Regions from separate parts of the Rhizobium sp. UGM030330-04 genome, predicted to be linked through region 1. Evidence: riboswitches for the same ligand, from Rfam matches in the RefSeq annotation. Region 1 holds a riboswitch; each other region holds the start of a gene.
What was found. A riboswitch is a leader RNA that binds a small molecule or an ion and turns the genes downstream of it on or off. The one in region 1 is predicted to bind thiamine pyrophosphate.

Region 2: it holds a riboswitch for thiamine pyrophosphate, as region 1 does, so the genes downstream of both, thiB (thiamine ABC transporter substrate binding subunit) here and N434_RS21810 (ABC transporter permease) in region 1, are expected to answer to the same signal.
Region 3: it holds a riboswitch for thiamine pyrophosphate, as region 1 does, so the genes downstream of both, thiC (phosphomethylpyrimidine synthase ThiC) here and N434_RS21810 (ABC transporter permease) in region 1, are expected to answer to the same signal.

Annotation. Positions count from the first base shown of each region.
Region 1 is NZ_QKML01000016.1:23,011-33,437, forward strand. It holds gene alr (alanine racemase) at 1-876, opposite strand, end outside; gene N434_RS21780 (Lrp/AsnC family transcriptional regulator) at 1,004-1,462, shown strand; gene thiD (bifunctional hydroxymethylpyrimidine kinase/phosphomethylpyrimidine kinase) at 1,691-2,485, opposite strand; gene thiE (thiamine phosphate synthase) at 2,482-3,144, opposite strand; gene N434_RS21800 (hydroxyethylthiazole kinase) at 3,131-3,871, opposite strand; gene N434_RS21805 (ABC transporter substrate-binding protein) at 3,868-4,818, opposite strand; gene N434_RS21810 (ABC transporter permease) at 4,815-5,600, opposite strand; TPP riboswitch at 5,727-5,829, opposite strand; gene N434_RS21815 (DUF6538 domain-containing protein) at 6,143-7,468, shown strand; gene N434_RS21820 (hypothetical protein) at 7,555-7,734, shown strand; gene N434_RS25850 (AbiJ-NTD4 domain-containing protein) at 8,080-9,102, shown strand; gene N434_RS21830 (SIR2 family protein) at 9,348-10,304, shown strand; gene N434_RS21835 (hypothetical protein) at 10,259-10,427, shown strand, end outside.
Region 2 is NZ_QKML01000003.1:195,701-206,127, forward strand. It holds gene N434_RS06055 (thiamine diphosphokinase) at 1-333, shown strand, start outside; gene N434_RS06060 (ABC-F family ATP-binding cassette domain-containing protein) at 338-2,164, shown strand; gene N434_RS06065 (VOC family protein) at 2,257-2,649, shown strand; TPP riboswitch at 2,695-2,805, shown strand; gene thiB (thiamine ABC transporter substrate binding subunit) at 2,843-3,856, shown strand; gene thiP (thiamine/thiamine pyrophosphate ABC transporter permease ThiP) at 3,876-5,516, shown strand; gene N434_RS06080 (thiamine ABC transporter ATP-binding protein) at 5,513-6,229, shown strand; gene N434_RS06090 (M48 family metalloprotease) at 6,484-7,998, shown strand; gene N434_RS06095 (TetR/AcrR family transcriptional regulator) at 8,011-8,607, opposite strand; gene N434_RS06100 (DinB family protein) at 8,705-9,211, shown strand; gene leuC (3-isopropylmalate dehydratase large subunit) at 9,272-10,427, opposite strand, start outside.
Region 3 is NZ_QKML01000003.1:347,084-357,510, forward strand. It holds gene N434_RS06765 (ABC transporter ATP-binding protein) at 1-536, opposite strand, end outside; gene N434_RS06770 (alpha/beta hydrolase family protein) at 882-2,702, shown strand; gene N434_RS06775 (glycoside hydrolase family 2 protein) at 2,670-5,126, opposite strand; gene N434_RS06780 (DUF1839 family protein) at 5,123-6,106, opposite strand; gene N434_RS06785 (amino acid--[acyl-carrier-protein] ligase) at 6,113-7,021, opposite strand; gene N434_RS06790 (acyl-CoA dehydrogenase family protein) at 7,026-8,207, opposite strand; gene N434_RS06795 (acyl carrier protein) at 8,207-8,458, opposite strand; TPP riboswitch at 8,641-8,752, shown strand; gene thiC (phosphomethylpyrimidine synthase ThiC) at 8,848-10,427, shown strand, end outside.

The sequences.
Region 1 (10,427 bases):
GCGCGGCAGGCCATCGGCATAACCGGCGGCGATTGTTGCAAGACGTGTGGGGCCTGCGGCTTCGAAGGAGCCGCCATAACCGACCAGCGAGCCGGCGGACACGGTGCGTGTCTGGATGACGGCGAGATCGAGAAGGACGACCGGCTTCATCGGGTTCGGACGGGCAACGGACGGCGCGCCGCCATAAAGTGCGATGCCGGGGCGCAACAGGTAATTGTGATAATCACTGCCCAGAAAGATGCCGCCGGAGTTGGAAAAGCAGACGGGTACATCAGGAAAAGCGGTGGCGGCCTTTCGCATCACCGCAAGCTGCGCGGCATTGGAGAGGTGTTCCGGCTCGTCGGCGCAAGCGAGGTGGCTCATCACGAAGGCGATGTCGATACCATCGAGCAATTGCGGCTGGGACGTGAGGGTTTCCAGCTCTGCGGGTGAGAGGCCAAGACGGCACATGCCGGTATCGATCTGCACCGCCGCCGGTAGCGTCCTGCCAAGCTTTTTCGCATGGGCCGACCATTGCGCAATCTGCTCCAGCGAGTTCAGAACCGGGGTGACGGCCATGGCGGCGCAGGAGGTCTCATTGCCGGGCTGAAGACCGTTGAGCACGAAAATCCGCGCCTGCGCCGACAGGCGAAGCCGGAGCGCCAGCGCCTCATCGATATGGGCGACAAAGAAATTGCGACAGCCTGCGTCGAACAGGGTTTGCGAGACGATATCAGCGCCGAGGCCATAAGCGTCCGCCTTGACGACCGCTGCCGTCTGAGAGGCCGGGGCCATGGCGGCAAGGGTCAGGTAATTGTCGCGCAATGCGCCGAGATCGATGCTCAGATGGCCGCTTGCACCACCGGCTGCCTGCTGGCGGCTGATCTGCATGTCCATGGTCGTTCACCCTCATTTTTATCTCATGAGAGTATTGCAACGATTATCGAATTTCTTGGCGATTGTTCGAAGGAAATGCGATAGAATTCAAAGTGGCGCAATTTTCTTTGTCTGATTGGAATTTTCTATGTCGTCACTTGATGCGACCGACCGCCACATCATCCGCCTGCTTCGGCTCAACGCCCGTATCAGCAATGCGAAGCTGGCCGCGGAAGTCGGGCTTTCGGCCTCGGCCTGTCTGCGCCGGGTCGATATTCTCGAACGGGAGGGCATTATCCGCGGATATACGGCGCTGACCAGCGGCCTTGCGGGCGGCGAGGTCATCTCGGTCATCGTGCAGATCACGCTCGACCGCCAGACGGAGGATTTTCTCAACCGTTTCGAAAATGCGGTGCGGCGGTATCCGGAAATCCGTGAATGTTACCTGATGACCGGCGGCTCGGATTATTTCCTGCGTTGCGAGGCGGAAAGTGCTGGGGATTTCGAGCGGATTCACAAGGAGATTCTGTCGAAACTGCCGGGGGTTTCGCGGATTCATTCGAGTTTTGCGATCCGGAATGTGTTGGCGACGCCGAAGGCTCGGTGAGGGATTGAGTGTGCAGAGCGTGCGGCTTACCCCCCTCTGTCCTGCCGGACATCTCCCCCTCAAGGGGGGAGATCGGGTGAGGTTTCTGCCTCAGTCCCACGCAATCCTCTCAATGTGAGAAACTTCGCTCATTGAATGGTGAGCAAGCCGCTTGTCGATCTCCCCCCTTGAGGGGGAGATGTCCGGCAGGACAGAGGGGGGTAAGCCCCACGCTCCTACTGCATCCCGTCACCACCACCGATAAAAATGATGCACCGGCCCCCGCCCACTCCCAACGGCGAGCCCGCGCCCAGCCTCAAGCGCTCCGTTCAAATATTCCTTCGAAAGCCCAACAGCCTCCCGCAGTTCACAACCCTTGGCAAGGTGGGCCGTAATCGCCGCCGCCAGCGTGCAGCCGGTGCCGTGGTCGTTCTTCGTGTCCACCCGCGGCGCGGCAAGCGCCAGCATGGTGCCATCAGCAAACAGATAATCCGTGCTCTCAGGCCCATCGCTATGCCCACCCTTGATGAGCACGGCTTTTGCACCGGCCTTGAGGATCGTCTCGGCCTGGCGGTTGATGTCCGTCTGCGTCTGTGCAATCGGCGTGCCGGTCAGCAGCGCCGCTTCGGGCAGGTTTGGCGTGACGATGGCCGCGAGCGGCAAAAGCTCGCGCCGCAATGTCTCGATGGCGTCCTCGTGCAGCAGCCGGTCGCCTGATGTCGCCACCATGACGGGGTCGAGCACCACCGGTTGCGATTGCCGCCGCAGCCGTTCCGCGATGGCGGCGATGGTTTCGATCCGCGAGACCATGCCGATCTTCACCGCATTGACGGCGAGATCGGAAAAAACGGCATCCATCTGGGCAACGATGGTGGCCACTGAAATATCCTCCACCGCCGTCACGCCCCTGGTGTTCTGGGCGGTGATGGCGGTGATGACGCTGGCGGCATAGACGCCGAGAGCGGAGAAGGTCTTGATGTCGGCCTGAATGCCGGCGCCGCCGCCGCTGTCGGAGCCGGCAATGGTCAATGCAATGGATGTCATGGCTGTCTCGCTTTCAGCGCCGCGTCAATTGCAGAGCGGAAGCCCTTGGTTGCGCTGGCAATATCGCCTGCCCGGAAGATGGCGGAAATGACCGCGACACCATCCGCGCCGGCGGCGATGACTGAAGGCACGCGGGCAAGGTCGATACCGGCGATGGCGCCGACAGGCATATCCGGCCGCCATTCGCGCAGCAGGGCGCGAAGCGTCGCAAAACCATCGATACCGACCGGCTTGTCCGGGTTCACCTTGGAAACCGTTTCGAACACGCCGCCAATGCAGGCGTAATCGGCAGGCATGGAGGCCGCCCGTTCAGCATCGGCGCGGTTCTTGACGGTGAGGCCGATGATCGCCTTTTCGCCGAGAATGCGCCGTGCGGTCTTCGCATCCATGTCATCGGCACCGAGATGCACACCATCAGCGCCAGAGGCGAGTGCCACATCCACGCGGTCGTTGATAACAAGCGGTACACCGGTGCCGGCGATTGCCTCATGAATGGCGCGGGCGTTGTCGATCATTTCGCGCGTCGAGCCGTGCTTGTCGCGATATTGCAGGATGGTCGCACCGTTGAGTGCGGCCGCCAAAGCAAGCTCGGGTAAGGGCGCGACATCGGCAAGACTGGCATCGACCAATGCGTTGAGGCGGTAATCAACCTTGTTCATGCTCTATCCTCGCGTGATTGATGATGTCTTCCCCTGAAATTTCGGAAAGCGCATCCAGAAATGCCGGTTCGAATGTGCCGGGGCCTCTGGCCTGTTTCGCGGCCAGCTCGGCGGAAACGCATGTGACGGCAAGGGCTGCGGCCGCAGCCGGCAGCGCATCTTTCTCCACCGCCATGAAAGCGGCGATGATGCCGCCCGAGAGGCAACCGGTGCCGGTGACCTTCGCCATCCATGGATGACCGTTGACGATCCTGACGCCACGGGTCGTGTCGCGGAGATGATCGACCGGTCCGGTTTCGATCCGCACCGCGTCGGGCACATTGCCGATCAGGCTCATCTCGGCGCGGTTACCGCGCACAATGGTCGGGGAAAGTGCGATGAGTTCGCGGGCAAACTCCAGACGGGATGGCGAATAATCGCAATGGACGGGGTCGACGATCCACGGCTTGCCGGATGCATTGGCGATCTCGATCGCCAGCCGGATGACCTTGCGCCGCTCGGCATCCAGCGTGCCGAGATTGACGGTCAATGCATCCGCCTTGGTGACGAAACTCTCGATTTCCTCGAGCGAGGTGGTCATCGAGGGAATGCCACCGACGACGGTGATGCCGTCGGCGGTGAATTTCTGCACCACTGTGTTCATCAGGCAATGCACGCGCGGGCGCGTCTTGCGCACCCGCTCCAGAATCTCGGCGGCTTTTGCCGCTGTCGGGAAATTCGTCGTCATGGCTGCTGCAGCTCCACGGCGATATCGTCCGCCTTCGGTGCCTGCTTGATCAGTTGCATCTCCTGCATGAAGGCACCGAAGCGGTCGTAGCGCGCGCGGTCGAGTGCGGCGGGACGCTTGGCGAAGCGCGGCAACGTGTCGAAAAAGGCCTGCTTGTTCAGCGCATCGTCAAGGTTCGGATAGGCCTTGATGAAAAGCTGCCAGGATTCCTGCGGGTGGTTGGTGATGAAGATCGCGGCCTGCTCCACGGCGGAGAGGAAACGCAGCAGGCGGTTGTCTTTTACGAGATCGCGGTGCGTGACGAAGATCAGCTCGTCATAGGCCGGCACGCCATGTTCTTCCGGGAAGAACGAGCGGCCCTCATGGCCTTCAAGCTTCATCTGCGTCAGTTCGAAATTGCGGAAACCGCCGAGTGTCGCATCCACCTTGCCGGCGATCAGCGACGGCGAGAGCGAGAAATTGACGTTGATGAGTTCGACATCATCCTTCGCCAGGCCGTCCTTTTCCAGCATGCGCTTCAGCATCGCATCTTCAAAACCGGAAACGGAAAAACCGACCTTCTTGCCCTTCAGGTCCTTCAGGCTTTTGATTGGCCCATCGGCGAGAACCGTGACAGTGTTGAGTGGGGTTTCCACCAGCGTGCCGAAACGCACGAGCGGCAGGCCGGCATCGTGATCGAGATAGAGGTTCGGCTGGTAATGCACGCCGATGTCGGCCTGTTTTGCCGAGACGAGTCGCGGCACGGCGGAAGGGTCGGCTGGCGGCACCAGTTCCACCTCCAGCCCGGCATCGGCAAACAGGCCGCGTTCTTTCGCGATCACCATCGGCGCATGATCGGGGTTCACGAACCATTCGAGCAATACGGTAAGCTTGTCGGCGGCCTGTGATTGCATGGGAGCAAATGCGCCTGCTGCCGCGACGACGAGGGAAAGAAGCGTTCGTTTCATGGTGCCGAAAGTCTCCGTAAATATCTGAGAGGAATGGTATGTTCTGTTTCCTTGGCCCAGGGGGCCAGATTGGCGGTCGCCCGGTCGACGATGAGCCGCAGCAGCACCGCCATGACGGCAAGAATGGCCATGGCGGCAAACATCGTGTCAGTCTGCATGCGGGCATTGGACTGGATCATGACGAAACCGAGCCCCGCCGAAGCACCCACCCATTCGCCAATGACGGCGCCCAGCGGGGCGAGCGGGGCGGCCACCCTCAGCCCGGAAATGAACGATGGCAACGCCAGCGGTACGCGCAGCCGGATTAGGATCTGCCAGTGGCTCGCCTCCGTCAGCGAGGCGGCGTCGAGAATGGCGCGATCCGTGCGGTTAAGGCCATCGGTGAAGGAGGAGGCGACGGGAAAGAAGATGATGATCGCCGTCATCACCACTTTCGAGGCCATGCCGAAACCGAACCAGAGGACGAGGATGGGGGCGAGCACGAAGACCGGAAAGGCCTGCAGCACCAGAACCATGGGCCAGACGAGGCGGCCGAGGCGCGGGACGGCGGCAATCGTGAAGGCAACGAGAATACCGGCGGCGATGCCCGCCGCGAGCCCGAGCGCCATTTCACCGAGCGTTACCAGTGCCTGCCCGAACAGGAAGCCGGGCTGACGCCAGAAAGCGCCGGCAACATCGGTGGGCGACGGCAGGATATAGCGGGGCGGCGAAAACAGCCACGTTCCCGCCTGCCAGAAAACCAGCAGAAGACCGACACCGTTCAGCGCATGGGTAGCACGCATGAGCCGGACCTCAGACGCAGACGCACCGTGTGCGAAGGGCGGAAGGTTTCAGCATCATCATTCGTCTCCAGATGTGACAATCTCGGAGATCAGGCAAAGCGGAGAAGAGAAAGGGCAGCGCCTGAAGGGTGCGACAGTTTCCGTTCCTACGCCGGCATGACCCGGATCAGGTATATAAGGGTTCGGCGCAATGCCGTCTCAGTGCCGTAGCACACCCCTCGGAAGAGATTGATTTCATAGGAGAATTCAAAACTCATGTCAAATGTTCTTCTTCAAATGCCTGCCTCTGAATCGCCGCAGCGAAAAATTGCCAATAGAATTGCTAATAATCCCGGCAAATCGCCTAATTCAAAATCAAAACATAATCAAAAAGATAAGATGTTTCCAAAATATTTTGCAATAGTTGTTTTGTTTTTAAAGCAAGTTGAAAGCATAATTTTCGTCAATTCGAAATTTATAGTTGACGAATATTCACGGAAGGCGCTATAAGAGAGTCAACCAAAAGGAGGTTTCTTTTAGTTTCGTTGATCGGGTTTCAATATATGATCGCGCAAAATTACTTACACAGACGGCAGAACGGCTATTACTATTTCTGCGTCAACATCCCTACGCGATTGCGGAAGTCCACGACGAAACGCCAAATTTGGCGCTCATTGAGGACACGAGATTTAGGGACGGCGAAGAAGCGTGTCGCCGGTCACATCGCGGAAATCTTGCCGCTCTTCGATGATGAGCGCCTGCCTGATGAGGCTCACGTTGACTACAAGCGTGTCAAAGCAACCGCTGAGAAGCTCACCGCAAAGTACGAACCGCATACGGCAGTCTCCGAACAAACTGTTGATCAGTTGATAGAGCGTATCAGCGAAATCGTGGATGTCCGTGCTGTTATGCCGACTCCAAATGTTGTGCAGACTGCTGCTTTAGTCGGCGCGATGGAGATGCCGCCGCTCTCTTGGGCAGATGCTTTCGAGAAGTTCAAAGCTCTTTCGTCTGAGAAAGTTAAGGGCAAGAACGAGCTTCAGACGAAGCGTTTTTGGCGGCGTTACGAAGTTAAGACCGAAGATTACATCGCGGCGATGGGGGACACTGACGTGTTGAAGATCACCAAGAACGATGTGAAAAAGTACCGCAAAATTCTGAAGGAAAAGATCGATACCGGCGAGTTTTTAAGCAACGAAGCTAATAAGAAGATTAGCTGGCTCGGTGTGATCTTAGAGACCGTCTTTGATGAGGAATACGAAGGGAAGGAGAATCCTTTCGCGGGCATCAGAATTTCTGGCTACGAAGACGATGGCAAACGAGCGCCGCTCACCGCTGCGGAGATAGCAGCAGTTACGGAAGGCTTGAAGACATCAGGGGCACGACCTGAAATCAAAGCTCTTATCCGCATTGGGATGTGCACAGGTGCGAACGCGAAGGAACTCGCGCTTCTAACCCCCGCCGATATCCATCTGGATGCGTCTGATCCATACATTTCCATTCGCCCCAATGAACTTCGCGGCAAGGTCAAGCGGGGAGGGGCGCGTCATAGAGATGTCCCGCTAATTGGTGATGCGCTTGCCGCCATGCGTGAATTCCCCAACGGCTTTACCATTTTCCATACGAATGAAGGACCAACTCAGGTCAACTGTGCGATGTCCGACTATTTCAGAAAGATGACGCCGGGAAAGGGGAAGGGCTTCGGCAGCTTCCGCCACAACATGGCTGATTGGCTTCGCAGGAGCGGGGCGAATGACACCCTCAAGGATTCAATTCTCGGGCACACCAACACCAAATCCCATTCGATGCACTACGGCGATGGATACGACATTGAGAACAAAAAGGAGGCACTGGAAAAAGCTCTTCAATACGCAAAGCTACCAATCTAAAAACTTGAATATCAACTCAATATGCTGAGACGTGAAATGAATTTATATTATGAATACCGGCATATTCCTATCATGGAATATGGAAATTGCAGAAATACACATTTGAAAAGCTCGTTAAGAGCGAGAAATTACGAAACGAATTCTTCGATCATTATGATTGGCTGATCCGTATCGCGAAAGAAAAAGGCTTCATCGACGCGGCACTTGCGCATGCCAAGGCGAAAAAGCGGGTTCAAGACGAACTCAATCTAATCATCGACATCTGACGGCAAATGACGCGCTTTGATTGAGCCAACCTGTGGATCAGGTGGCCCAAGTGTAATTAGACCCTCGGAAATCATGGTTTGTTCGCCTCTTATGTTGACTGGAAACATCGCGCAGATGATACTGCGAAGCTGCAAGCAGCACCTTCATTTTGATTTTAAATGGAAAGGTGCGCCTGCCGATGGATCAGCAACTAACGGTCAAATTTCTCTTCTTCGAAGCCAGTGCATCTGGTCTCGTTGCGGTTGTCCTCATCTTTCTGCTTGCAATCATGGCTATGGGTCTTGCTGCTTATCGCAAGTGATGCATTGTTGCGGGATGGGTAAAGTCAGACGGCTGGAATAGAAATGCTCACAGACATCTTCGCAGAACGCTATTACAACACACCGCTCAGCAAATTGTATGACGAACGCAAACGGCGGTTCATGGTGCAGTCTTGCAGGATAATCACCGAGCAATTATTCCCGTATTATATAAGTGGCGACGAGAGCAAGCATGCGAGGGAGTTGCTGGAGGCGATCTCCAACAAATTATCGATGGAACTCGGAACCGATTATCTGTCGCCGCTCTACACGTTGACCCACAGAAACTCGCCTTTGCAAATTATCAGGGCGTTTATGCAAGCCGTACCTGTAGATTATGCCGACGCTGACGAATTCATAAAACAACGAATAAGCTTTGTAGAGCTAGCTTTCAGAGAAGCCGAAGCTCAGGTTGAAGTGGCTAATGCCCATTTGCCGAAGCGACTAGAAGCGCAGAGGAATGGGAACGTCAATAGCTTGGGGCGGTCCTTGCGAGTACCCGGTCTCAGCGACGAATATTTTATTGCTGCCAACAAACAGCAAAATGAGAGCCTGCGGGAAAATGTTTATGAAATTAACGAGCGGTTTCGCCAAGCCGCGTTCCCTTTGACATACCACAACGGTTTCGTTCAATTTTCTGACGACGCTTTCATCAACGAACAGGTGAAACAACCATTCTGGCAAGCAATAGCCGATCCAAAGTGGGAAAATGTCGAAACAGACATCTTGGAAGCCATTGATCGGCGTGACAACCGACGACCAGAAGCTGCCTTATCTGCTGCTAAGGCTTTGGAAAGCGCGATCAAGATCATTGCTCATGATCGAAACGCGACAACTGGTAAAGAGCGCGGTGCAGTTAATTTCATCGAAGCTTTAGCTGTGGACAGGGGCGGAAACCTGATCGCGACGTGGGAAGCAAATGTTTTGAAGAACTTCTTCGGTGAGGTTCGAAACAAGCTTGGGCATGGCGCGGGTCCAATTGAAGCAACAGTCTTGTCCAAAGAACAAGATGATTGGGCAATAGAAACCTGCATGTCATGGATAAAATCGCTTATAAGTCGTCTTTGACGGGTTTTGTCCGTTGTCCTTGCGTCGGTCATCGCCCGACTGCCTTGGCAGTATTATGGGCATATCTCGAAAATCGCGACCTTCCGCGCAAAAATAGCATTGCAAGCCAAACTCAACGCATGATTTAGTTCGCGGTGGGTAAAGTTAGGTATTGGGTTTGGCTGAGAATGTTTCGAAATAATACTGTGTTCGTAGTTGGTGCTGGTGCAAGCCACGAGTTCGGTCTGCCTGTTGGCGAAGCGCTCATGAAACAGATACAGACCAACTCAAGCTTTCATTTTGACTTTGGCACGATGAAAGAAGGCGTGGAGCCAATTTTTCGATGCTTGGTCAATAGATATACGAAAAACAACGAAGCAATTAATGCCCGTTTTTTGGCAATGGCTGAAATACATCGGGCGATTGATCATGCTGGCTCAATAGACGAGTTTATAAACCGCCATAACGGCGACGAGATAATCGCAGAGGCAGGAAAGCTACAAATCGCCTACGCAATCTCGAAAGCAGAGCGGTTAAGCAAGATGGCTCAGATCACGCAACAATCATACCGTTCTTCAGAGCCAGATTTTTCTGACACTTGGATAAAGCCTTTTACGCGAATGCTATTCGATGGCGTTCGGAACAGTGATGTTGAAACCCTTGGGAACAACATAACGATCATATGCTTCAATTATGATCGCTGCATTGAAACTTACTTAGAATATGCCATCGTGAAGACGTTTCGAGACGTTTCGCCAGACGTAGCACGACAGATAGTTAAGAACATCAACATCATCCACCCCTATGGAAGCCTTGGTGATATGCGTGACCATCCTTTTGGGAGCGAAGCCAAGCCAGAGCGCATTTGGGCAATGAGTGAAAATATCGTCACTTGGTCCGAATCCATGGGCAGCGACATTTCTCCAAGAATTCATGACGCAATGACAAACGCCACCACTGTCGTCTTTCTTGGCTTCGCTTTTGCTCCGCAAAATATGAAGCTTTTAGAAGTTCAGGGTGGATTCGATGACACGTGGCGAGAAGTTGAGACATTTGCTACCGCTTACGGATACAATTCCGTCATAAACGAGCGACTACGGAAAAAGATTATTGATCTGTTTTCTCCGGAATTTCCAATCATCACCGAAGATCGGGTTCACATTCAGTATGATATGAAATGCGCCGAATTTCTGAAGGCGCACAGCATGGCATTGGTCGTGTAATGAAAAAGATTTGGAACCAAATAAATTGGCTTGTTATCGCGTTCGCAGCCACGATTGCATACATTACATTCATCGTCTGGAAGGTTGAGTTCTGGAAGATATGGGATTTTCTATCCGAATCGA
Region 2 (10,427 bases), on a different contig from region 1:
GACCACGCGCTGCAGCATCTGCTTTACGCGGTGGCGCTTGCCGAACGGGGGCTCGACGTTACGCTGACCTCCGGTGAGGAGGAGGCCCGGCCGCTGCTTCCCGGCTCGCTTGATGTCGATCTGCCGGCCGGCTCGTTGTTCTCGGTGGCCGGATTTACCGCCCTTGGGGGGCTGGATATCGGCAATGTGCGTTATCCGCTTGACGATTTCGCGCTTGCTTTCGGTTCCTCCCGCACTATTTCCAATGTCGCGAATGGCGGCCCTGTGCATTTCTCGCTGAAAAGCGGAAAAGCCATCGTGCTCGCCCGCCCTTATGATCTGACCGGAGCCTGACGCCTTGGCACCCCCTATTTTGAAACTCGACGATATCAAGCTGACCTTCGGCGTGACCCCGCTTCTGGATGGCGCCAATCTTCAGGTGGAGCCGGGTGACCGCATCTGTCTTGTCGGGCGCAACGGTTCGGGCAAGTCCACGCTGATGAAGATCGCCGCCGGGCTGGTCGAGGCGCAGTCGGGCGAGGTTTTCCGGCATCCGGCCGCCACCATCCGCTATCTGGAACAGGCACCGGATTTTGTCGGCTACGACACCGTTCAGGCCTATGCCGAGGCGGGCCTCGGGCCCGGTGACGATGCCTACCGCGTGACTTATCTTCTCGAGCATCTCGGGCTGACCGGGCAGGAAAACCCCGCGAGCCTTTCCGGCGGTGAGGCGCGGCGCGCGGCGCTTGCCCGCGTCATGGCGCCGGAACCTGATATCCTGATGCTGGACGAGCCGACCAACCATCTGGACCTGCCCACCATCGAATGGCTGGAAAGCGAATTGCAGCAGTCGCGCAGTGCGCTGGTGCTGATTTCGCACGACCGGCGTTTTCTCGAAAAAGTCTCGACTTCGACCGTATGGCTCGATCGCGGCCAGTCCCGCCGTCTCAATCGTGGCTTTGCCCATTTTGAGGAATGGCGCGACAAGGTGCTGGAAGAGGAAGAACTGGAGCAGCACAAGCTCGGCAAGGCCATCGAACGCGAAGAACACTGGATGCGGTACGGCGTGACCGCGCGGCGCAAGCGCAACATGCGCCGTGTCGGCGAGCTTCAGGCCATGCGCGCCGAATATCGCGGCCACAAGGGGCCGCAGGGTACGGTGCAGGCGACCGTCACCGAAGGCCGCGAGTCCGGCAAGCTGGTCATCGAGGCAGAGGCCATCACCAAGGCTTATGGCGAGCGCGTGATCGTCTCGCCGTTTTCGCTGAGGGTGCATCGCGGCGATTGCATCGGTCTCGTTGGACCGAATGGCGCGGGCAAAACCACGCTTTTGAAGATGCTTACCGGCCAGCTTGAGCCTGATAGCGGTGTGGTGAAGCTTGGCACCAACCTGGAGATCGCGACGCTCGACCAGAAGCGCGAGGAGCTCAATCCCAACGATACGCTCGCGCATTACCTGACGGATGGCCGGGGTGACAATCTGCTGGTGAATGGGGAAGTGAAGCACGTAACGGGCTACATGAAGGACTTCCTGTTCCAGCCGGAACAGGCCCGCACGCCGATCCGTAATCTTTCGGGTGGCGAACGCGCCCGGCTTATTCTGGCGCGCATCCTGGCGCGGCCGACCAATCTTCTGATCCTCGACGAGCCGACCAACGATCTCGATATTGAAACGCTCGATCTGCTTCAGGAGATCGTTGCGGGTTTTTCCGGCACGGTCATTCTGGTCAGCCACGACCGTGATTTTCTCGACCGCACCGTCACCTCCACCATTGCGCCGGCCAATCCGGACCAGCCGGATGGGCGCTGGATCGAATATGCCGGCGGCTATTCGGACATGATGGCGCAGCGCAAGGGTGCTGCGGAAGAAAAACGCAAGGCGGAAAAGCAGGAGAAGACAAAGACGGCGTCTTCAGCCGCGCCGTCGCAGGAGCCGGCAAAGGCGAAGGGCAAGCTTTCCTTCAAGCAGAAATTCGCGCTCGAAAATCTGCCGAAGGAGATGGAAAAGGCTCAGGGCGAAATCGCAAAACGCGAACAGCGCATGGCCGATCCGGCGCTTTTTACCAAGGACCCGGCCACCTTCAACATGCTGGCGCAGGAGATGTCGAAACTGCGCGAAAAGCTGGAGGCCATGGAAGAGGAATGGCTGGAACTGGAGATGCTGCGCGAGGAACTGGAAGGCTGAAGACGATGGTCTTTTGCTGATTGAAACCGCATCCACCTTTGACAGGGAGGCGGAATTGCCGTTTCCTGTGCCGGTTCGGAGGAGTTCACACCATGCGCATGATCTTCGTCAACCTGCCCGTCAAGAACATCGAGACATCGAAAAACTTCTTCACGGCGCTCGGTTTCAGCTTCAACCCGGAATATTCGGATGACCGCACGCTCTGCATGATCGTGGAGGAGAACATCTTCGTGATGCTTCTTCAGGAGGAGCGTTTTCGCGATTTCATCAATGGCGATATCGCTGATGCCAAGCGCAGCACCGAAGTTCTGACCTGTCTTTCCGCCGGAAGCCGCGACGAAATAGACCGGATGATTGCAACGGCGCTTGCCTCTGGAGGCAGTGGCTGGAAACCCGTTCAGGACCACGGCTTCATGTATGCCGGAAGTTTTCAGGATCCCGACGGCCATGTGTGGGAACTGGTGCACATGACGGGACAGGGCTGACCTTAGCCACCTTGCCAATCGCAAACGGCGGGACTAAACCATCATCTTGATCTAACGGGGTGTCTTCTGTTCTCGCGGGCAGAAGGCTGAGAGGCTTGCCAACCCGAAGAACCTGATCCGGTTCATACCGGCGGAGGGATTAGACGGCTTTAAGGCAAGCGGCTATTTCCCTATCGTTTTTGAGGAGATACCCGTGCGCCGTCGTCTTTTCCTGAATTCCCTCGTTGCCGCCTCGCTGTTTCTGCCCGGTTTCGCCGCTGCGCAGGACAGGCAGGAACTGACCGTCTACACCTATGAAAGCTTCGTTTCCGAATGGGGTCCCGGCCCCAAGGTGAAGGAAGCCTTCGAGAAGGTGTGCGGTTGCACGGTCAATTTCGTGGGTGTTGCGGATGGCGTGGCGCTGCTGAACCGCCTGAAGCTGGAAGGCGCGGGGTCCAAGGCCGATGTCGTCGTCGGTCTCGATACCAATCTCGTGGCGGAGGCGAAGCAGACGGGGCTTTTTGACGCCAGCGGCATTGATGCATCGGCGGCCAGGGTGCCGGGCGGTTACAGGGACGATGTGTTCGTGCCCTATGATTACGGGCATTTCGCCGTCGTCTATGATACGCAGGCCGTGAAGAACCCGCCGACGAGCCTGAAAGAGCTGGTGGAAGGCGATCCCTCGCAGAAGATTGCCATTCAGGACCCGCGCACCTCCACGCCCGGGCTCGGCCTGCTTTTGTGGGTAAAATCGGTTTATGGCGACAAGGCGCCGGAGGCATGGGTAAAGCTCAGGAAGCGTATTCTCACCGTGACGCCTGGCTGGTCGGAATCCTACGGTCTCTTCACCAAGGGTGAGGTACCGATGGTGCTTTCCTACACCACCTCGCCCGCCTATCACATGGTCGCCGAAAAGTCGGACCGTTATCAGGCCGCCGCCTTTTCCGAAGGACATTACATCCAGATCGAGGTGTCCGGCCTTCTCAAAAACGCACCAAACAAGGAGCTGGCAAAGCAGTTCCTCGCTTTCACGCTCACATCGGGCTTTCAGGATGCGATTCCGCAGAACAATTGGATGATGCCGGTTGCGGCAACCTCGGCACCTTTGCCGGAGGCGTTTTCCAAACTCGTGGTGCCGCAGAAGACTTTCCTGATGGACCCGGAAGAGGTGGCCAAGAACCGCAAGGCCTGGATTGAAGAGTGGCTGGCGGCCATGAGCATGAACTGACGAAGAGGCACGCCCGCGCATGATGCTGCGTCGTGATTACCGGCGGTCGATCATTTTCGGGACGGCGGCTTTTGCCGCCGTTTTCCTGTTCATGGCGCTCGCCGTTTTTGCGCTGCTGTCTTTTGACACGGGTGCATCCGCTGCCGGTATCATCGATACCTACACGCTGCGCATCCTGCGCTTCACGCTTTATCAGGCGATGCTTTCCACCCTTTTGTCCATTGTTCTCGGCCTGCCCGTAGCTCTGGCGCTTGCCCGGCGGAGAGAGTTTCCGGGAAGAATCTGGATCATCCGGCTGCTGGCGGTGCCGATGGGCCTGCCGGTGATTGTTGGCGCCTTCGGCATCATCACCATCTGGGGCAGGCAGGGTATCGTGAATACCGCCCTCGTTTTTGCCGGCGTGGACGAGCCCTTCAGCATTTATGGCCTCTCCGGCATTCTTATCGCCCATGTGTTTTTTAATTTGCCGCTTTGCGTGCGGCTGATGCTGGCGGGGCTGGAGCGCATTCCCGGCGAATACTGGCGCATGGCGGCAAGCCTTGGCATGGGGCCGGTCTCGGTGTTCCGTTTCATCGAATGGCCGGCGATCTCGCGGCTTGTTCCGGGTATTGCCGGGCTCGTGTTCATGCTGTGCGCGACCAGCTTCACGCTCGTGCTTCTCCTGGGCGGCGGGCCGGCGGCGACGACGCTGGAGGTGGCGATCTATCAGGCGCTGCGGTTCGATTTCGATCCACAGCGGGCGATTGTGCTTTCCGTCCTGCAGATTGTCCTCACCGCAGTCCTGCTCGGTCTCCTGGCATTTCTGCCATCGCCGGAAGCGGAGATTTCCTCGCTTGGTCGTCTCATCCGTCGTTTCGATGGCAAGAGCGTCAATGCGCGTCTCTGGGACGGGGTGGCGATCGGTTTTGCAATTCTGCTGGTCGGTTTGCCGCTCGTCGCCATAGCCGTCTCGGGTTTGACGGCCGATCTGCCGCGTCTCGTCACTGCGCCGATCTTCCTGCGTGCGGCGGTGACCAGTCTTGCAATCGCCGTGCTGTCGGCAATACTCGTTGTGTTCTGCTGCATGGCGATCATCAGTGCGCGTCAGGCTGTGGATTCAAAACGGCGGGCGGCATGGCCCCTGCGCGTTCTGTCCGCTACGCTTGGGGCCGGGTCTTCGCTCGTGCTCCTGGTGCCGCCCGTCGTGCTTGGAAGCGGGTGGTTCCTGCTGTTGCGACCTTTTGGGGATGTCAGCGCCTATGCTCCCATTCTCGTTGCACTCATCAATATGCTGATGGCCTTGCCACTTGCCATGCGTGTCCTCGAGCCAGCTTTTACCAGTCATTTTCTGCGCACCGGCCGCCTCTCCGCCAGTCTCGGGCTTCAGGGCCTGACGCGGTTGCGGTTTGCCGATCTGCCGGTTCTGTGGCGACCCATGGCAATGGCGTTTTTCTTTGCCATGGCGCTGTCGCTTGGCGATCTCGGGGCGGTTGCGCTGTTCGGATCGGAAAATTTCGTCACCTTGCCTTGGCTGGTTTACAGCAATATGGGCAGTTACCGCACCAATGATGCCGCCGGCTATGCCTTCCTTCTCGGTATCGTCTGCCTGCTGCTTGCCGCAGGTGGTGTTTCACGGCAAGCGCAATCAGCAGGGGCGCAATCAGCAAGGGCAAGCATATGACAGGCGATGATTTCGCGGTTCGGTTGGACAAGGTCAGGCTGCAGCTTGGAACGCAGGATTTCGACCTCGATTGCACTTTCCCGCAGGGTCGGGTGACCGCTGTTGTCGGTGCGTCCGGTTCCGGCAAATCCACACTTCTCAATCTGATTGCCGGTTTCGAGGCACCGGATTCCGGCCGGGTGGTGATTGGCGGGCGGGACATGACGGTGCTCGATCCTTCCGAAAGACCTGTTTCATCGATCTTTCAGGACAATAATCTTTTCGCCCATCTCGATATTTTCACCAATGTCGCCCTCGGTGTCAGCCCCGCACTGAAGCTGCAGGCGGAAGACCGGCAGGGGATTGAAATGGCGCTTGCCCGCGTTGGCCTTGCGGGTTTTGACAAGCGTCTGCCGGGCACGCTTTCCGGCGGCGAAAGGCAAAGGGCGGCACTGGCGCGCGCGCTGGTGAGGAAAAAACCGGTCATGCTGCTCGACGAGCCCTTCGCCGCGCTCGATCCGGGATTGCGGTCGGGCATGACCTCCCTGCTTCTCGACTTGCACAACGAAACAAAAAATACGGTGATTATTGTCACCCACCATCCGGAAGACATGAAGAAGCTGGCGCAACGGGTGGTTTTTCTTGATCGCGGCCGCATTATCTATGCTGGCCAGACCGCAGATTTCTTCACCACACAAAATGTGAAGGCCGTCGACAGTTTCCTGAACGGCTGATCGCCTTATTTTCGACGCGCGCCGCTGGCAATCGCTTTAGATGACTTCAATGGCGCTAATTAGCACTTGCCAGTTTCAAGTTGCTGCCCGAGAAAAGATGGGAATTATTGCGTTCTTCAGGAATATTCCGGACTTGATGGATCGTTTTTACCGTTTCGGCATTCATCTCCCGTTGGGGCGAATCTGTTATTCTGGTCTGCAATTAACGGATGATCAGGAACGTTAAGGGGCAGGCATAGAGAATGAAAAATAGCATGACTGCACAGTGGAGGCTCTTCTCCCGTTCAGGCCTTCGCCGTTCGGGCAGGATGGCTGCTGCCTGTTCCGTGCTGACGGCATCCGCCGTGTTCCTGTCGTCGTGCCAGTCTCTGTTCAGCCCGGCTTATCAGTCCACATTGCGTCCCTCGGACAATCCGCAGACCGTGGAACAGGTGCAGAAGAACGATCCCCGCGCCCAGATGGGCGCGCGCGAGCACCCGCGTATCGTGGCGAGCTATGGCGGTGAATATCACGACGCCAAGACGGAACGGCTCGTTGCCCGTATTGCCGGCGCGCTCACGGCCGTTTCGGAAAACCCGCAGCAGTCCTATCGTATCACCATCTTGAATTCGCCGGCTATCAATGCTTTTGCGCTGCCGGGCGGATATCTTTACGTCACGCGCGGGCTTCTGGCACTTGCCAACGACGCCTCCGAGGTGGCCGCCGTGCTTTCGCATGAGATGGGCCATGTGACTGCCAACCACGGCATCGAGCGCCAGCGCCGCGAAGAGGCGGAGGTGATTGCGAGCCGCGTGGTTGCCGAGGTTCTGTCGAGCGATCTGGCCGGCAAGCAGGCTCTGGCGCGCGGCAAGCTTCGCCTTGCGGCCTTCTCGCGTCAGCAGGAATTGCAGGCGGATGTCATCGGCGTGCGCATGCTGGGCGAAGCCGGTTACGATCCCTACGCTTCGCCGCGCTTTCTGGATTCCATGGCGGCCTATGCGCGGTTTTCTTCGGCCGATCCCGAAAACGACCAGAGCCTCGACTTCCTTTCCAGCCACCCCAACACGCCGCAGCGCATCGAGCTGGCGCGCCGTCATGCCCGCGCCTTCGGCCAGGAAGGCCAGGTCGGCGATCGTGGCCGTGACTGGTTTCTGGATGGCATAGACGGCCTGCTTTATGGCGACAGCCCGCAGGAAGGCTACGTCCGCGGGCAGACGTTTCTGCACGGAACGCTGGGCATCCGTTTCGACGTGCCGGAAGGTTTCGTCATCGACAACAAGGTGGAGGCCGTTCTCGCGACGGGACCCGGCGACATGGCGATCCGTTTCGATGGTGTCGCCGATCCGAAACAGACCAGCCTTGCCAATTACCTGACCAGCGGCTGGGTTGCCGGTCTCTTGCCGGAAACCGTCAGGGAAACGCAGATCAACGGTCTTGATGCCGCAACGGCCCGGGCAAGCGCGGACAAATGGGATTTTGACGTGACCGTCATCCGTGTCGGGCAGCAGATATTCCGCTTCCTGACGGCTGTGCCGAAGGGCAATGCCCAGCTCGATTCCATCGCCAATGTGCTGCGCACGAGTTTCCGCAAGATGACCCCGCAGGAAATCGCGTCGCTGAAGCCGTTGCGCGTGCGGGTGGTGACGGTGAAGCCCGGCGAAACCGTGGCGACGATCGCCGCACGGATGATGGGGACCGAGCGCAAGCTCGACATGTTCCGCATGATCAATGCGATGAGCGCCACCGCCACGCTTCAGCCGGGGCAGCGGGTGAAGATCATCTCGGAATGAGTTGACGGTCTCTCATCCGCCAGTTGCCCGAGACAGGTAGGCGTGAACGAGTGCTATCATTTCCCGCCTGATTTTGGGTGACTGCAATGCTCCGCGGCGGGCGGCATTATGGATGATGCCGTCAATGGCATCGGATACGATCAGCGCCGCGGTTCCGCTCTCTACCTTTGAGCCGGCTGTGGTATGCGCCGCGATCGCCGCCGCATAGAGACCGAGATATTCCTGTTCGAAAGCGCTGTTGGGATCGTTTGTCCCCTCGTGGCCGGGCGCATCATCTAGAAGCACCTTGTGAAGGCCGGGATGGATGCTGTGAACCGCGATCATGCCGGTCACGAGTTCTTCCACGAATTTTGCGAGCGATTGCCGCTTTTGCGAAACGCCCTTCATGACGGAGAGACAATCCTCAAGGTGACGGTGGCGTACCGCTTCCACGATCGAAATCTTGTCCGGGAAATATTGATACAGCGAGCCGATGCTGACGCCGGCCGTTTCGGCAACCCTGTTTGTGGTGAAGCCTGCCCAGCCGTGGTCGCTCAAAATGCGAGCTGCCGCATGGATGACGGCATCGACCGTGGCCCTGGAACGCTCCTGGCGCGGCTCCTTGCGCATCTCGCTCTTCCGCTTTGCAATGCGAGTAGACAAGGCATCCTCCATGGCGAAAATATAAACATAGTGCTCACATTTTTCAGATGTAAAGGATATTGTCATGAGGGATTTGCTCAGGAGCCTGCTCGGCTATCACCAATGGGCGAACAGGGATTTATTCGAGAAGCTCAAACACCTCGATCCCGTGCAGAACGCGTCCATACGGCACACGGCACTTCGGCTGGTCAATCACTACTACGTCGTCGCGAGGATTTTTTCGGGTCATCTCACCGGAACGGCGCACGGTTTTCTCTCTGATAATACCGAGGCAACCCCGCAGCTGGATGATCTTGCGAAGGATGTTGCCGCTCTCGATCGCTGGTATCTCGATTATATCGAGAAAACATCACCCGAATCGCTTGGCGAATTTGTCGCCTTCACCTTTACGGATGGTGACAAGGGTTACATGTCCCGTGCCGAGATGATCTCGCACATGGTCCTGCATGCCGGCATTCACAGAGGGGAGGTTGCTCGTATCTTGAGTCAGCTCTCCATCACGCCGCCCTGGGATACTTTTGCCGTGTTCCTGCACGGCACGCAGCCGCAACGGCGTTTGCAGGGGGTATAATAAAAGCCACCCGCCCCTGCGTGGGACGGGTGGCTTTGCTGAAAAGATGGCCTCAGGGTTTTATTGCCATTCGCGAACGTCGACGAAGTGACCGGCGATTGCCGCCGCCGCCGCCATTGCGGGGGAGACGAGGTGGGTGCGGCTCTTGTAGCCCTGACGGCCCTCGAAATTGCGATTCGAGGTGGAGGCGCAGCGTTCGCCGGGCTTCAGGCGGTCGTCATTCATGGCAAGGCACATGGAGCAGCCCGGTTCGCGCCATTCGAAACCGGCGTCGAGGAAAATCTTGTCCAGACCTTCCTTTTCCGCCTGTTCCTTCACGAGGCCGGAGCCGGGCACGATCATGGCCGAAACGGTGGAGGCCACCTTGCGGCCATCGACGATCTTCGCCGCCGCGCGCAAATCCTCGATGCGGCCGTTGGTGCAGGAGCCGATGAAGACGCGGTCAATGGCGATATCGGTGATGCGTGTGCCGGGCTTCAGGCCCATATAGTCAAGCGCACGCCACTTGGAGGCGCGCTTGTTTTCCTCCTCGATATCATCGGGATTGGGAACAATGCCTTCGACGGAGGTCACGTCTTCCGGAGACGAGCCCCAGGAGACGATGGGGGGCAGGTTGGCTGCATCGAGAATGACAACCTTGTCGTAATGGGCGCCCTCGTCGGATTTCAGCGTTTTCCAGTAGGCGATGGCCTGTTCCAGCGTTTCGCCCTTCGGTGAGCGCGGCTTGTCCTTGATGTAATCGAAGGTGGTCTCATCAGGCGCGATCAGACCGGCGCGGGCGCCGCCCTCGATGGTCATGTTGCAGACCGTCATGCGGCCTTCCATGGAAAGCGACCGGATCGCCTCGCCGGCAAATTCGATCACGTGGCCGGTGCCGCCCGCCGTGCCGATCTCGCCAATAATGGCGAGGATGATGTCTTTTGCGGTGACGCCATCAGGAATTTTGCCGTCGACACGCACCAGCATGTTCTTGGCCTTTTTCTGGATCAGTGTCTGGGTGGCCAGAACATGCTCCACTTCCGAAGTGCCGATACCGTGTGCGAGCGCACCGAAAGCGCCATGGGTGGAGGTGTGGCTGTCGCCGCAGACGATCGTCATGCCCGGCAGGGTGAAGCCCTGTTCGGGGCCGACGATATGGACGATGCCCTGGCGCTTGTCGCGCTCGGAATAATATTCGACGCCGAAATCCTTGGCGTTCTGCGCAAGCGCTTCCACC
Region 3 (10,427 bases), on a different contig from region 1:
GCGGAGAGCGCCTGCCCGCCGAGAAGCGCCGGCTGCACAAAGGCATCGCCGGTAAATCCGCCGAGCGGTTCCACCTCGTCCTTCACCATGCTGGAAATTTCCGCGCCCTTGACCCGCTTGAAATGCGAGGGCGGGAACCGCAGGATCTTGTCGATCAGTTCGAAACGGATACGCCGCAGCAGGCGCTCACCGAGGCGGCCCTTGTAGGTATTGATGTAATATTTGAAAAGGCCGTTGATGATGACAAGCGCAAGGAAGGTCAGGCTGAGAGCCATCAGCATCGACATGCGGTTGAGTTCAAGCCCGGGGAACAATGTCACGGTGCCCCAATAGGGAATATCGACCGTGAGATGCATGAAAAGCTGCGTCGCGTTCGCCCCTTCGAAGCCGTCACCCTGAATGGGGCCGTTGACGATCTGTTTGGGCAGATCGAAGGCGAGGAAATAGGGGATCATCGATAGGGCGACGATCAGCAGGATGAAAAGCTGCTGCCGCCTCGTATGCGACCAGATGTAACGCGTAAGGCTTTGTTCCATATAAAACTTCTATGACCTGGCGGGGCGGGCCCGGCGTGTTGGTTTGCACGGTGTCAAGACGATCAGGCTGCCGGGTGGCGGAGTCTCCTCCTGCAAATAGGTACGTGACTCGCTATTTATCAGTATATTCAAGCGGTTTCGAGCAAAATAGCATCCGCGGCGAGGCTTGCCGGCCACACTGAAGGATTGTTTTTGCAACCTGTGGGCCGCACCTGAAATAAATGCCGCGGTATTTTTAGAATTATCTAATGTTATTGTTTTTGGTGTAGAACAGGCGCTAAGAGACTTGGGTATAGTGATCCCGTAATGGTTGAGCCGGGCACTGGCGCAATAGTGGCAAGGTCGATGGCAATAGATATTTCAGCGCGTGCAGGCAGTGAACCTTCCCTCGACGCATTGCAGCTTTCCGATATTGCGGTGGATGGCAGGATTGCGCACCCCGTTTCGTTTGAAGGGCTTGCGGGTATTTTTCATCCGGCGCGTAAAGACGTGAAGCGGGATCGCGCGGTGCTTTTCGTCAGCCCCTGGGGCATGGAAGAGTTGTGCAGCCGCAAGTTTCAGCGGGTTCTGGCCGAGCGGCTGGCTGCTTCCGGCGTTGCCAGCCTGCGGTTCGACTATCTCGGTGCCGGCGATGCGCTCGATCCTGAAGATGCCGGCCGGATGGCGGACTGGTTTTCCGATACGCGGGCGGCGCTGGACTATCTGACGCGTCTTTCCGGCTGTTCCGGAGTTGTCGTTGTCGCGCAGGGTCTCGGTTGTCCGATCGCCGCGCAGGCGCTTGCCGGGTCTGCGGCTGTCGATTCCATGGCCTTTCTTGCACCGGTCGTTTCCGGCCGCGGCTATCTGCGCGAGCTGGCGATGTGGTCGTCCATGATCGATGACGGCCTTGGACTTCTGCCCGGGCAGCGTCTGGCGGAGGCCGGGGCGATTGCCGGAACGGCGATGCCGGCCGGTATTGCGGATAGGATCAAGAAGGTGAACCTCTCCGGTCTCGACGCCATTCCGGCGCGCAATTTTCTCGTGCTTTCGAGACCCGGCCGGGTGACCGATGGTGATTTTGCCAGACATCTTGCGGCCATCGGCGGTGAGGTGGAGGAGGCGGAGTTCTGCGGTTATGATGATCTCGTTTCCAGCCCGACGCTTTCGAAAATATCGGGCGAGGTGGTGAACCGACTGGTGGATTGGGTCTTGTCACAGACCCACGCCGGGAACCCGGCAGCCGCCCCGGAAGATTTCATTATCAATGATCCGCAGCGCGGTCGGGGCTTTTTCGAACAACCGGTGCAATTTGGCGAGGGTGGGCGGCTTTTCGGCGTTTTTTGCGGACCGGACGATCGGCAACCGGTTTCTTCGGTCCTTCTGCTTGGCGCCGCCTATGACAGGCATTCGGGTTGGGGCAGGCTTTCCGTGCAGACCGCCCGGGCGCTTGCACGCGAGGGTGTCGCTTCGCTGCGCTTCGATGCGGCCAATATTGCCGATAGTCCACCTGTCAAAAACAAGCCGGATCAGGTTCTTTACGATGCCGCGCAGAATGACGATGTCGCTGCCGCACTCGATTTTCTCGGGCGGCGCAGCAACGGGCCCTTCATTGCGGCGGGCCGGTGCAGCGGTGCCTATCTCGCTTTCAACGGCGCGCTTGCCGATGATCGGATCAGTGCCGTGGCGGCGGTCAATCCGGTGGTTTTCCACTGGCAAAAAGGTCGCTCGGTCGATGAGGCTCTGCACAAGCGGCCGCGCTCCTTTGGGGAATACAGCCAGCGCTTTCGACAGGGAGCGACATTCAAGCGTCTCGTCAGTGGCGATGTCGATGTGGTCAGCGCCGGGCTGAACATCGTCAAGGCGACGTGGAAGAGGCTGTCGACAAAAACGGCGCGGCTCTTCCGTCGGGGTAGCGAGGAAGGGCGCGCTGTTTACAGCGCTTTCGATTCACACAAGGCCAGGGGCACCGCCATCAGCCTGCTTTACAGCGACAATGACGACGGGCTTGAGCATTTCCGTTATTATTTCGATGCCGATGGTGGTGGGCTTTCCACCTATCGGAACGTATCGCTGACCATCATTGCGGATGCCGATCACAACCTGTCGACGCCAGAGGCGAAAAAAATCTTTATCGATGCGGTGAAACGGCTGGCTCTAAAAGGAGAAACGCCGGCTGGAGCCCAGTGATACCACCTCGCCGCAAGGCGGTGTTTCGGCTGCCGTGGCCACCGGCACAAGGTTTATTCTTTTGCTCTCGCCGGGTGCGAGATGGAACCAGTTATCCGAGGCGCCATAACCTTCCGCCGTGACGTGGACGGATTGCGCCAGACGATCCGTACCGATCTCAAGCGACCAGATGCCGCTGGTTTCGCTGACCCCCAGTTGCAGGTTTGCGGAATGCAGCGCCTTTTTCCGGCCGAGAGGAAAATGGAATGCATCGGCAATGACCTGCCCGGTTGCGACATTGCGAAGCCGTGCGACGGTCACATCATGGGATGGCGGGCCGAAACGATAGGCATAGGTCGTATCGAAAAAGGCGCCGAACAAGTCGGTTGCGGCAATCGTCTGGTTCTGCCTCGGCGAAAGCGTCAGCGGCGTTTTGGCGTGGACGACGGGCTGTGTGCCATCGCGCAGGCAGGTGAGTTCCAGCATGGCCTCAAAGCTCTCGTCGGTCTCGTTGACGAGATGAATATCCAGCCCGTTGGTGCCTTCGTCGGAGAGGCTGACCTGTATCGGGCGGAACGCCCGCTTCAACGCGTGCCAGACGGATTTGGGTCTGCCGGCGGCATCGATGATACCCCAGCCCGCGCCGGGAACGAGATCCTGCAGGGTCCAGACCAGCGCACCCTGGCAAGGGGAGCCGCTACGCCGCCACTCACCGAAGGTTGCTTCCATGACCTCGGCGGTCGCGGCCCGCGACATATCAAGATAAAGGCTGCCATCCTCCCGCCGCAGAACGTCCGGTTCGACCTCGTAAAGCAGCTTCAGATAATGATCACGAACATCTTCGAAATCCCATGAGGCACCGCGGTCGCGCGGGGCGCGGGCTTTCCATCGCGGATCGTGCACGGCCACGCCGGGAAGATAATGGTCCAGTGTTTCCTGTTCGGGAATATTGGCGAAGGCGAGGCATTCGGCGGCAAAGCGCACCTCGGCGCGGCGGGCATCCTCCAGCGGGCGGCAATAGGCGCCCACGCCGTAATAATGGCCGACCCCGGCGTTGGGAAAAAATGGCAATGCGCCGCCGGAGGGGGAATTGGCGACATAGGCTGCGTCCGGCCTTTTCGCGGCAACCAGTTCTGGCAGGATCTCTTCGGTAAGCGCTCCCTTCCATATCTGTTCCGGCAGACCGAGCATCGCGCCCTGCTGGTACATTTCGCTGCCGCCGCAGAAAACGGCGAGCGATGGAGAAAGCGCAGTCGCTTCGAGGAATTGCGAGATTTCGGCCACGATATGCTGGCGGAGGGCATCATCCTTTGCCGGGTAATCGAAATTGGCGAGCATGGCATCCTGCCAGACCATGATGCCGAGTTCGTCGCAGAGCGTGAAGAATTCCGGCGTCTCATAAGCCATGGTGCCGCCGATACGGATCATGTTCATGCCGGCTTCGGCGGCTTTTCTAAGCCATGGCTCATAATCCGGCCGTGTTCCCGGCAGGCGCACGATATCGGACGTCGTCCAGACCGCGCCGCGGCAGAAGACGGGTTGCCCGTTCACTTTAAGCCCGAAACCCTTGCCGTCCCCGCCATGATCGATCTCTATCCGCCGGAAGCCGGTGCGCCCGAGCCGATACTGTTTGCCGTCCAGCTCCAGAAGGATCTCATGGAGCGCCGGCCTGCCATGGGTTTTCGGCCACCATGTTTCGACATCGGGAATATGGAGTTCGCCGGAGAGTTTACCGCCTTCATCCGTGGAAAGATCGGCACTGTAGCCGGCACAGCTCAGCCGTGCCGATGTTATGGCGCGGCTGGTTTCAAGGGCGATGCTGACGGTGCCGCGCCCGGCGTCGTCCAGCGAAGACCCTAGTGTGCAGAGTACGCCGTCCTGCCTTATCAGGCTGATGGGTCGCCATGGACCGGCGGCATGGATTTCCGGGCACCATCCGGGCATGTAGCCCAGTGCAGTGGTGCGGATCAGCCGCAGGCCCTGCGTGTTCATCATCTGCGGGCGCCAGCGGGCGCGCGGGCCGGTTTTTTCGAGCCTTGGGGCAAGAGCCCTGAAGCAGATCGAAAGTTCGTCCGCGCCCGTCAGATCGACAGGCACTTCCAGCCTTTCGAACATGCTCTGGCTGGCGGCGATCAGTTCACCGTTAAAGAAGATTTCGGCAATGGTGGAGAGGCCATCGAAGCGCAGTGTGGCCCGCTCCCGCGCATCGGAAATCATCGTCAGCCGATACCAGGCATCCCTGTCGTTGAGCGTGACAGGAGCAAGACGATCGAATTTCCCAGCTTCCTCCAGTGCCTGCGCCACCGTGCCGGGCACGGAGACGTGCAGGCTTTCAAGCGTTGCCGGGATGTCAGACGGGGTTTCGCAGGCATCGGCCGGCGTCAGTGTCAGCGTCCAGCCTTCACTCAGCAATTTCTCGCTTTCGCCCGGAAGATAGGTCCTCACGCGGCCTCGCTGGCATCAGACAGTTTCGCCGCAAGGCTTTTCATCAGACCATCCCATGCGTTCGCTGCCGGATCGAGCACGGAGGCCAGCGCATCGAATTTGCGGCGCGTGACAGCGCGGGCAAGCTGGAACTGCACGGTCTTGGCGACCTCGGAGATGCGCAGCGCGTGGTCTCGTGCTTCAGAAAAACCGTCCTTGTCCAGCCATTCGAAATGGCTTGCCGCCAGTTCGAAATTGGCGCCGAGCTGGCGCAGCGTATTGAAGGCATATTTGTGGAAAAAGCCGAAGGGCCTGTCGGCAACCTTTTCCACCTGCGCCGGAAACACGGCTGAAAAAGCCCTGACCGGATTGGCGGATGGCCGCCGCGAAAAATGAAATCTCAGCAACCGCTCGGCCGTCTTGCGAATATGGGCCGGCGAGGGATTACCGTCTGCGAATTTCGCAAATTCGGTGTAGGGCAGGAAAGGTGGGTCGGTCTCAGCCAGATGGTGCTGGAACAACCCGTCGAAATCCTCGCCCGACAGATGGAAAAAGCCGGCATTGTGGAAATAGTCGAGTTCCCGGTTCGCCAGATCGAGCCGGTTGATGGCGACGGTGGTTTTGCCGTGTTCCTTCTGGTAGCCCACCCCATGGGTGTCGGGCATGTAGAAGCTGTCCATCTCGACCAGGCAGATGCGACCACGCTCCAGCTGCGCCTCGATGTGGTTTTCCACCCTGTCGAAGATCGCCAGCTCGGTGGCGCGAACGCCATAAAGCGCTTCGAGATCTTCCAGCGGCACCTTGAAGAAGGTGAACTGATCACCCTCAAAGTCCTGCGTCAGGGTGAAACCGAACATGGCTTCCGGCGGCAGGCCTTTCGAGGCCAGAACCTCGATCCACAAATCAATGTAGCAATTGGTTTCCGGCCACATTCGCTCGGAAGAATGGAGCGGATGTTGCACATAGTTCTTGGGATCAAGGCCCGGAAAAATTTGCCGCATGGATAATCAGCCCCAGAGCGTTTCCACGACCTTCGCAGGCCATTTCTTCACATCGAGACCATGATGCGCAAACAGCGCCAGCGCGATGCGCTCAAGGCCGAAACCGACGCAGGCGGTATGGGCGACATCGCCGTTGGCGAGGTTCAGACCCCATTTCTGGCCGAAGGCATCCTGATGGTAGTTGAAGCTCATGCAGGCTGTCGGATTGGTCGTCGATGTGACCGGGATCAGCAGTTCGAATTTCAGGTTCTGATCGCGCTGGTTGTTGGCGAGCATCTTGCCGGCACGGCCGAAGAAAGGATCGTTGGCGATATCGATGGTGACGTCGAGCCCGACCGCTTTCATCATCTCCACGCCGCGATCCATCCAGGTCTGGCGGAATTCGGTGACGTCGGATTCGGTGCCCATGCAAACATATTCGCGCATGCGGAAAAGCTGCTGGCGGGCCGGATCCTTGGAGGGCTCATGGCGGAAGCAATAGGACTGGATGTCATAGAGACCACCGCCGGCAGGCAGCGCGCCGCGCTTGGCGATCGTCGGATAAAGCGGATAGCAGGCTGCCGGCGTCAGCACGATGTCTGTTGCTTTCTGGTCCTTGGTCCAGTCGCCGCCCTCATCCATGGTCTTCAACAGGCTGACATGGTCGAGCTCACAGCCGCAGAAGGAATGAACCGTGCCTGCCAGCTGCGGGAAGCTCTTCATGTAGCCGCTTTTTTCGAAGTAGGCGCGGTTGATGCCGGGCGGAAAACGGATCGCTTCGGCGCCATCGGCGGCGCCCGTGCGGTCGATCAGCCGCTCGAATGCGGCAATCACGTCCTCGAACTGGCCGCTGCGTCCATAAAGGCCGTCCACACCCGTTTCAATCAGCAGGCCTTCTTCGAACAATCGATCGAGAAACGATGTTTGCATGTCCATGGTCTTATCCCAAGAGGCTGGTGTCCTGCTTGTGAACCAGCAGGAGATTGGCGGAATTACCGAGAATACGGTCGTTGGAAATCATCAGCCGGGCGGAATGCGCATCGCGCAGATGCCGGCCGAGGCTGTAGGGCGTGCCGTTCTTGTAACCCATGATGCCACAGACCAGCATGGCGTGGTCGATGATCTCAAGAATGGTTTCCGAAGAGCAGATCTTCACATTGTTCATGGCAACAGCAAAGGCCATGGACATCAGCTTTTCCGGATCGCTCTTGGTGTCCTCGTAAGCCTTGATGCCGGCAATGATGTTGGATTTCACCACCTGCAGCTTGGTGGAAACCTCGGCAAGGCGGATCGCGCCGGGAGGGGCGGTGCCGGGCGACTTACGGGCCGCGGCTCTGACGAAGGATTGCGCGCGCAGCACCGCGTCGGAGGCGATGCCATACCATACGGCGCTCCACAGGAGATGTGAGCTTGCAAGCATGGATTGTGCGGCGATTTCCGCGAAAGGCTTCGGGAAAATCTGTGCCGCCGGCGCCTCGCCACGGAACAGGAAGCCGTCTGAACAGGTGCCGCGCATGCCGAGCGTATCCCAGACATGGGTCTTTTCGAGCGTGTACTGGTTTTTCAGGAAAACGGTCATCACCTGATCGGCCGGCGCGGCATCCTTGTGGGCGCGCGAGGTGATGAGGATCGCATCGGCATTGCTGCCGTAGGAAATGACGGTGGCATCCTTTTCCAGCCGGCAGAAGTCGCCATCGACCTCGATAGCGCAGATGGAGTTGCGCAGATTGCCGCCGATGCCGCCTTCGGTGGTGGCGGAGCCGAGCAGAAGCTGTTCACCCGCGATGCGGCGCATGAAGCCCGTATGCCATGCGCTAGCCTCGCCGTGTTCCACCAGACTGGACAGCTTGATGTGATGCATGGCGAAAATCATTGCGGTTGCCGAACAGGCCTGGCCGAGCCGGGCGCAGATATCGGCGATTTGCTGCAGGGAAGCGCTTTCGCCGCCGAGCGAGGAGGGGATCTGGATGCCCAGCAGGCGTTCCTGCCTCAAGGCATCGACAGCCTCCTCAGGGAAGCGGCCGGTGACATCCACCTCGTCCGCATGTCTGGCGGCAATGGCCGCGACACGGCCCGCGCGCGCGGACAGAGTTTCATCCTGCGGCGCAACGGTCACGTTCATCAGGCAGCCTCTTTACCATCCAGAATAAGCTTAACGGTGTCTTCAATGGCCTTGATGCTGGCGAAGGACTTGCGGTTCAGCAGGTTATCGGGAAATTCGATGTCGAAAGCTTCTTCGATTCCCAGCATCAGTTGCACCGATGCAAAGGAAGAAAGGCCTGCCGCATAAAGATCGGCTTCATCTGCAATCGTATCGACCGGGGTTGGAAGCTGGCCGAATTTGGCCAGTATTTCACGTATAGTCGCGTTCATTCCGACGTATCTCCCATAAATTTCATATCTGCATAGTTTGTGCTTATCGTTACGTGGCAAACGATAATATTCACCTAAACCGTTAGGTTAATTACAACTAACGGCAGCATGCGCCATTCCCGCACCTTTGCCAAGCGGTGATCGGCAGCCTTGACAAAAGCCGGGCGGTGTTTTTTGCTGTGGCCATTCACCAGGGGTGTCCCGTCAAGGGGCTGAGATTCTGCTTTCATGCGCAGTGACCCGTTGAACCTGATCCAGTTCATACTGGCGTAGGGACGGTGCAAAGACCTGATGTCGGGCGGGCGCATGGCGTTTCGTGTCGGCAGTCAGGTATTTTCCATCATTCCGGCTCGAACTGGGTCTCCACTGTCAAACTTTGGAGCCTCAAGATGAATATCGCTGCCAAGACTATCCCGCTGTCGGTCACCACCGGGCCGCATGCCGCCTCCACGAAAATCCACAAACCAGGAATTTTACATCCGCATATCCGCGTGCCGATGCGCGAGATCGCCGTCCACCCGACGGCGGGCGAACCGCCGGTAACGGTCTATGATTCCTCCGGTCCCTATACTGATCCCACGCACTCCGTTCTGATTGAAAAGGGTCTGCCGCGTCTGCGTTACGACTGGGTTGTGGCACGCGGTGATGTCGAGGCTTACGAGGGCCGACACGTTAAGCCGGAGGATAACGGCTTTGCCACCGGCGAGCGCCTGACGCCCGAATTTTCTGTGCGCCACCAGCCACTCAGGGCGACGGCCGGCAAGGCGGTGACACAGCTTGCCTATGCGCGGGCCGGCATCATCACCCCGGAAATGGAATTCATCGCCATCCGCGAAAATCTCGGGCGCGAGGCGGCCAAGGAGAAGCTGGTGCGCGACGGCGAAAGCTTTGGCGCGCATATCCCTGACTACGTGACGGCGGAATTCGTTCGGCAGGAAGTGGCGTCGGGTCGGGCCATCATCCCCGCCAATATCAACCACCCGGAACTCGAGCCGATGATCATCGGCCGCAATTTTCTCGTTAAGATCAACGCCAATATCGGCAATTCCGCCGTCACTTCCTCCATGGCAGAGGAGGTGGAGAAGATGGTCTGGGCGATCCGCTGGGGTGCGGATACCGTCATGGACCTTTCGACCGGGCGCAATATCCACAATATCCGGGAATGGATCATCCGCAATTCGCCGGTGCCGATCGGCACGGTGCCGCTTTATCAGGCGCTGGAAAAGGTCAACGGCATTGCCGAGGATCTGAATTGGGAGGTGTTTCGCGACACCCTGATCGAGCAGGCGGAGCAGGGCGTGGATTATTTCACCATCCATGCCGGCGTGCGGCTGCATTACATTCCGCTCACCGTCAACCGCGTTACCGGCATCGTCTCGCGCGGTGGGTCGATCATGGCCAAGTGGTGTCTGCATCATCATCGCGAAAGCTTTCTCTATGAGCATTTCGAGGAAATTTGCGACATCTGCCGCGCCTATGACGTCTCCTTCTCGCTGGGCGATGGCTTGCGTCCCGGCTCGATCGCCGACGCCAATGATGCGGCGCAGTTCGCCGAGCTGGAAACGCTGGGGGAGCTGACGCAGATCGCCTGGGCGAAGGACTGCCAGGTGATGATCGAAGGCCCCGGCCATGTGCCGATGCACAAGATCAAGGAAAACATGGACAAGCAGCTGAAGACCTGCGGCGAGGCGCCATTTTATACACTTGGGCCGCTGACCACCGATATCGCGCCCGGTTACGACCACATTACGTCCGGCATCGGGGCGGCGATGATCGGCTGGTTTGGCACGGCGATGCTCTGCTACGTCACGCCCAAGGAACATCTCGGCCTGCCGGATCGTAACGATGTGAAGGTCGGCGTTATCACCTACAAGATCGCCGCCCATGCCGCCGACCTTGCCAAGGGCCATCCGGCGGCACAGGTGCGGGATGATGCGCTGTCGCGCGCAAGGTTCGAGTTCCGCTGGGA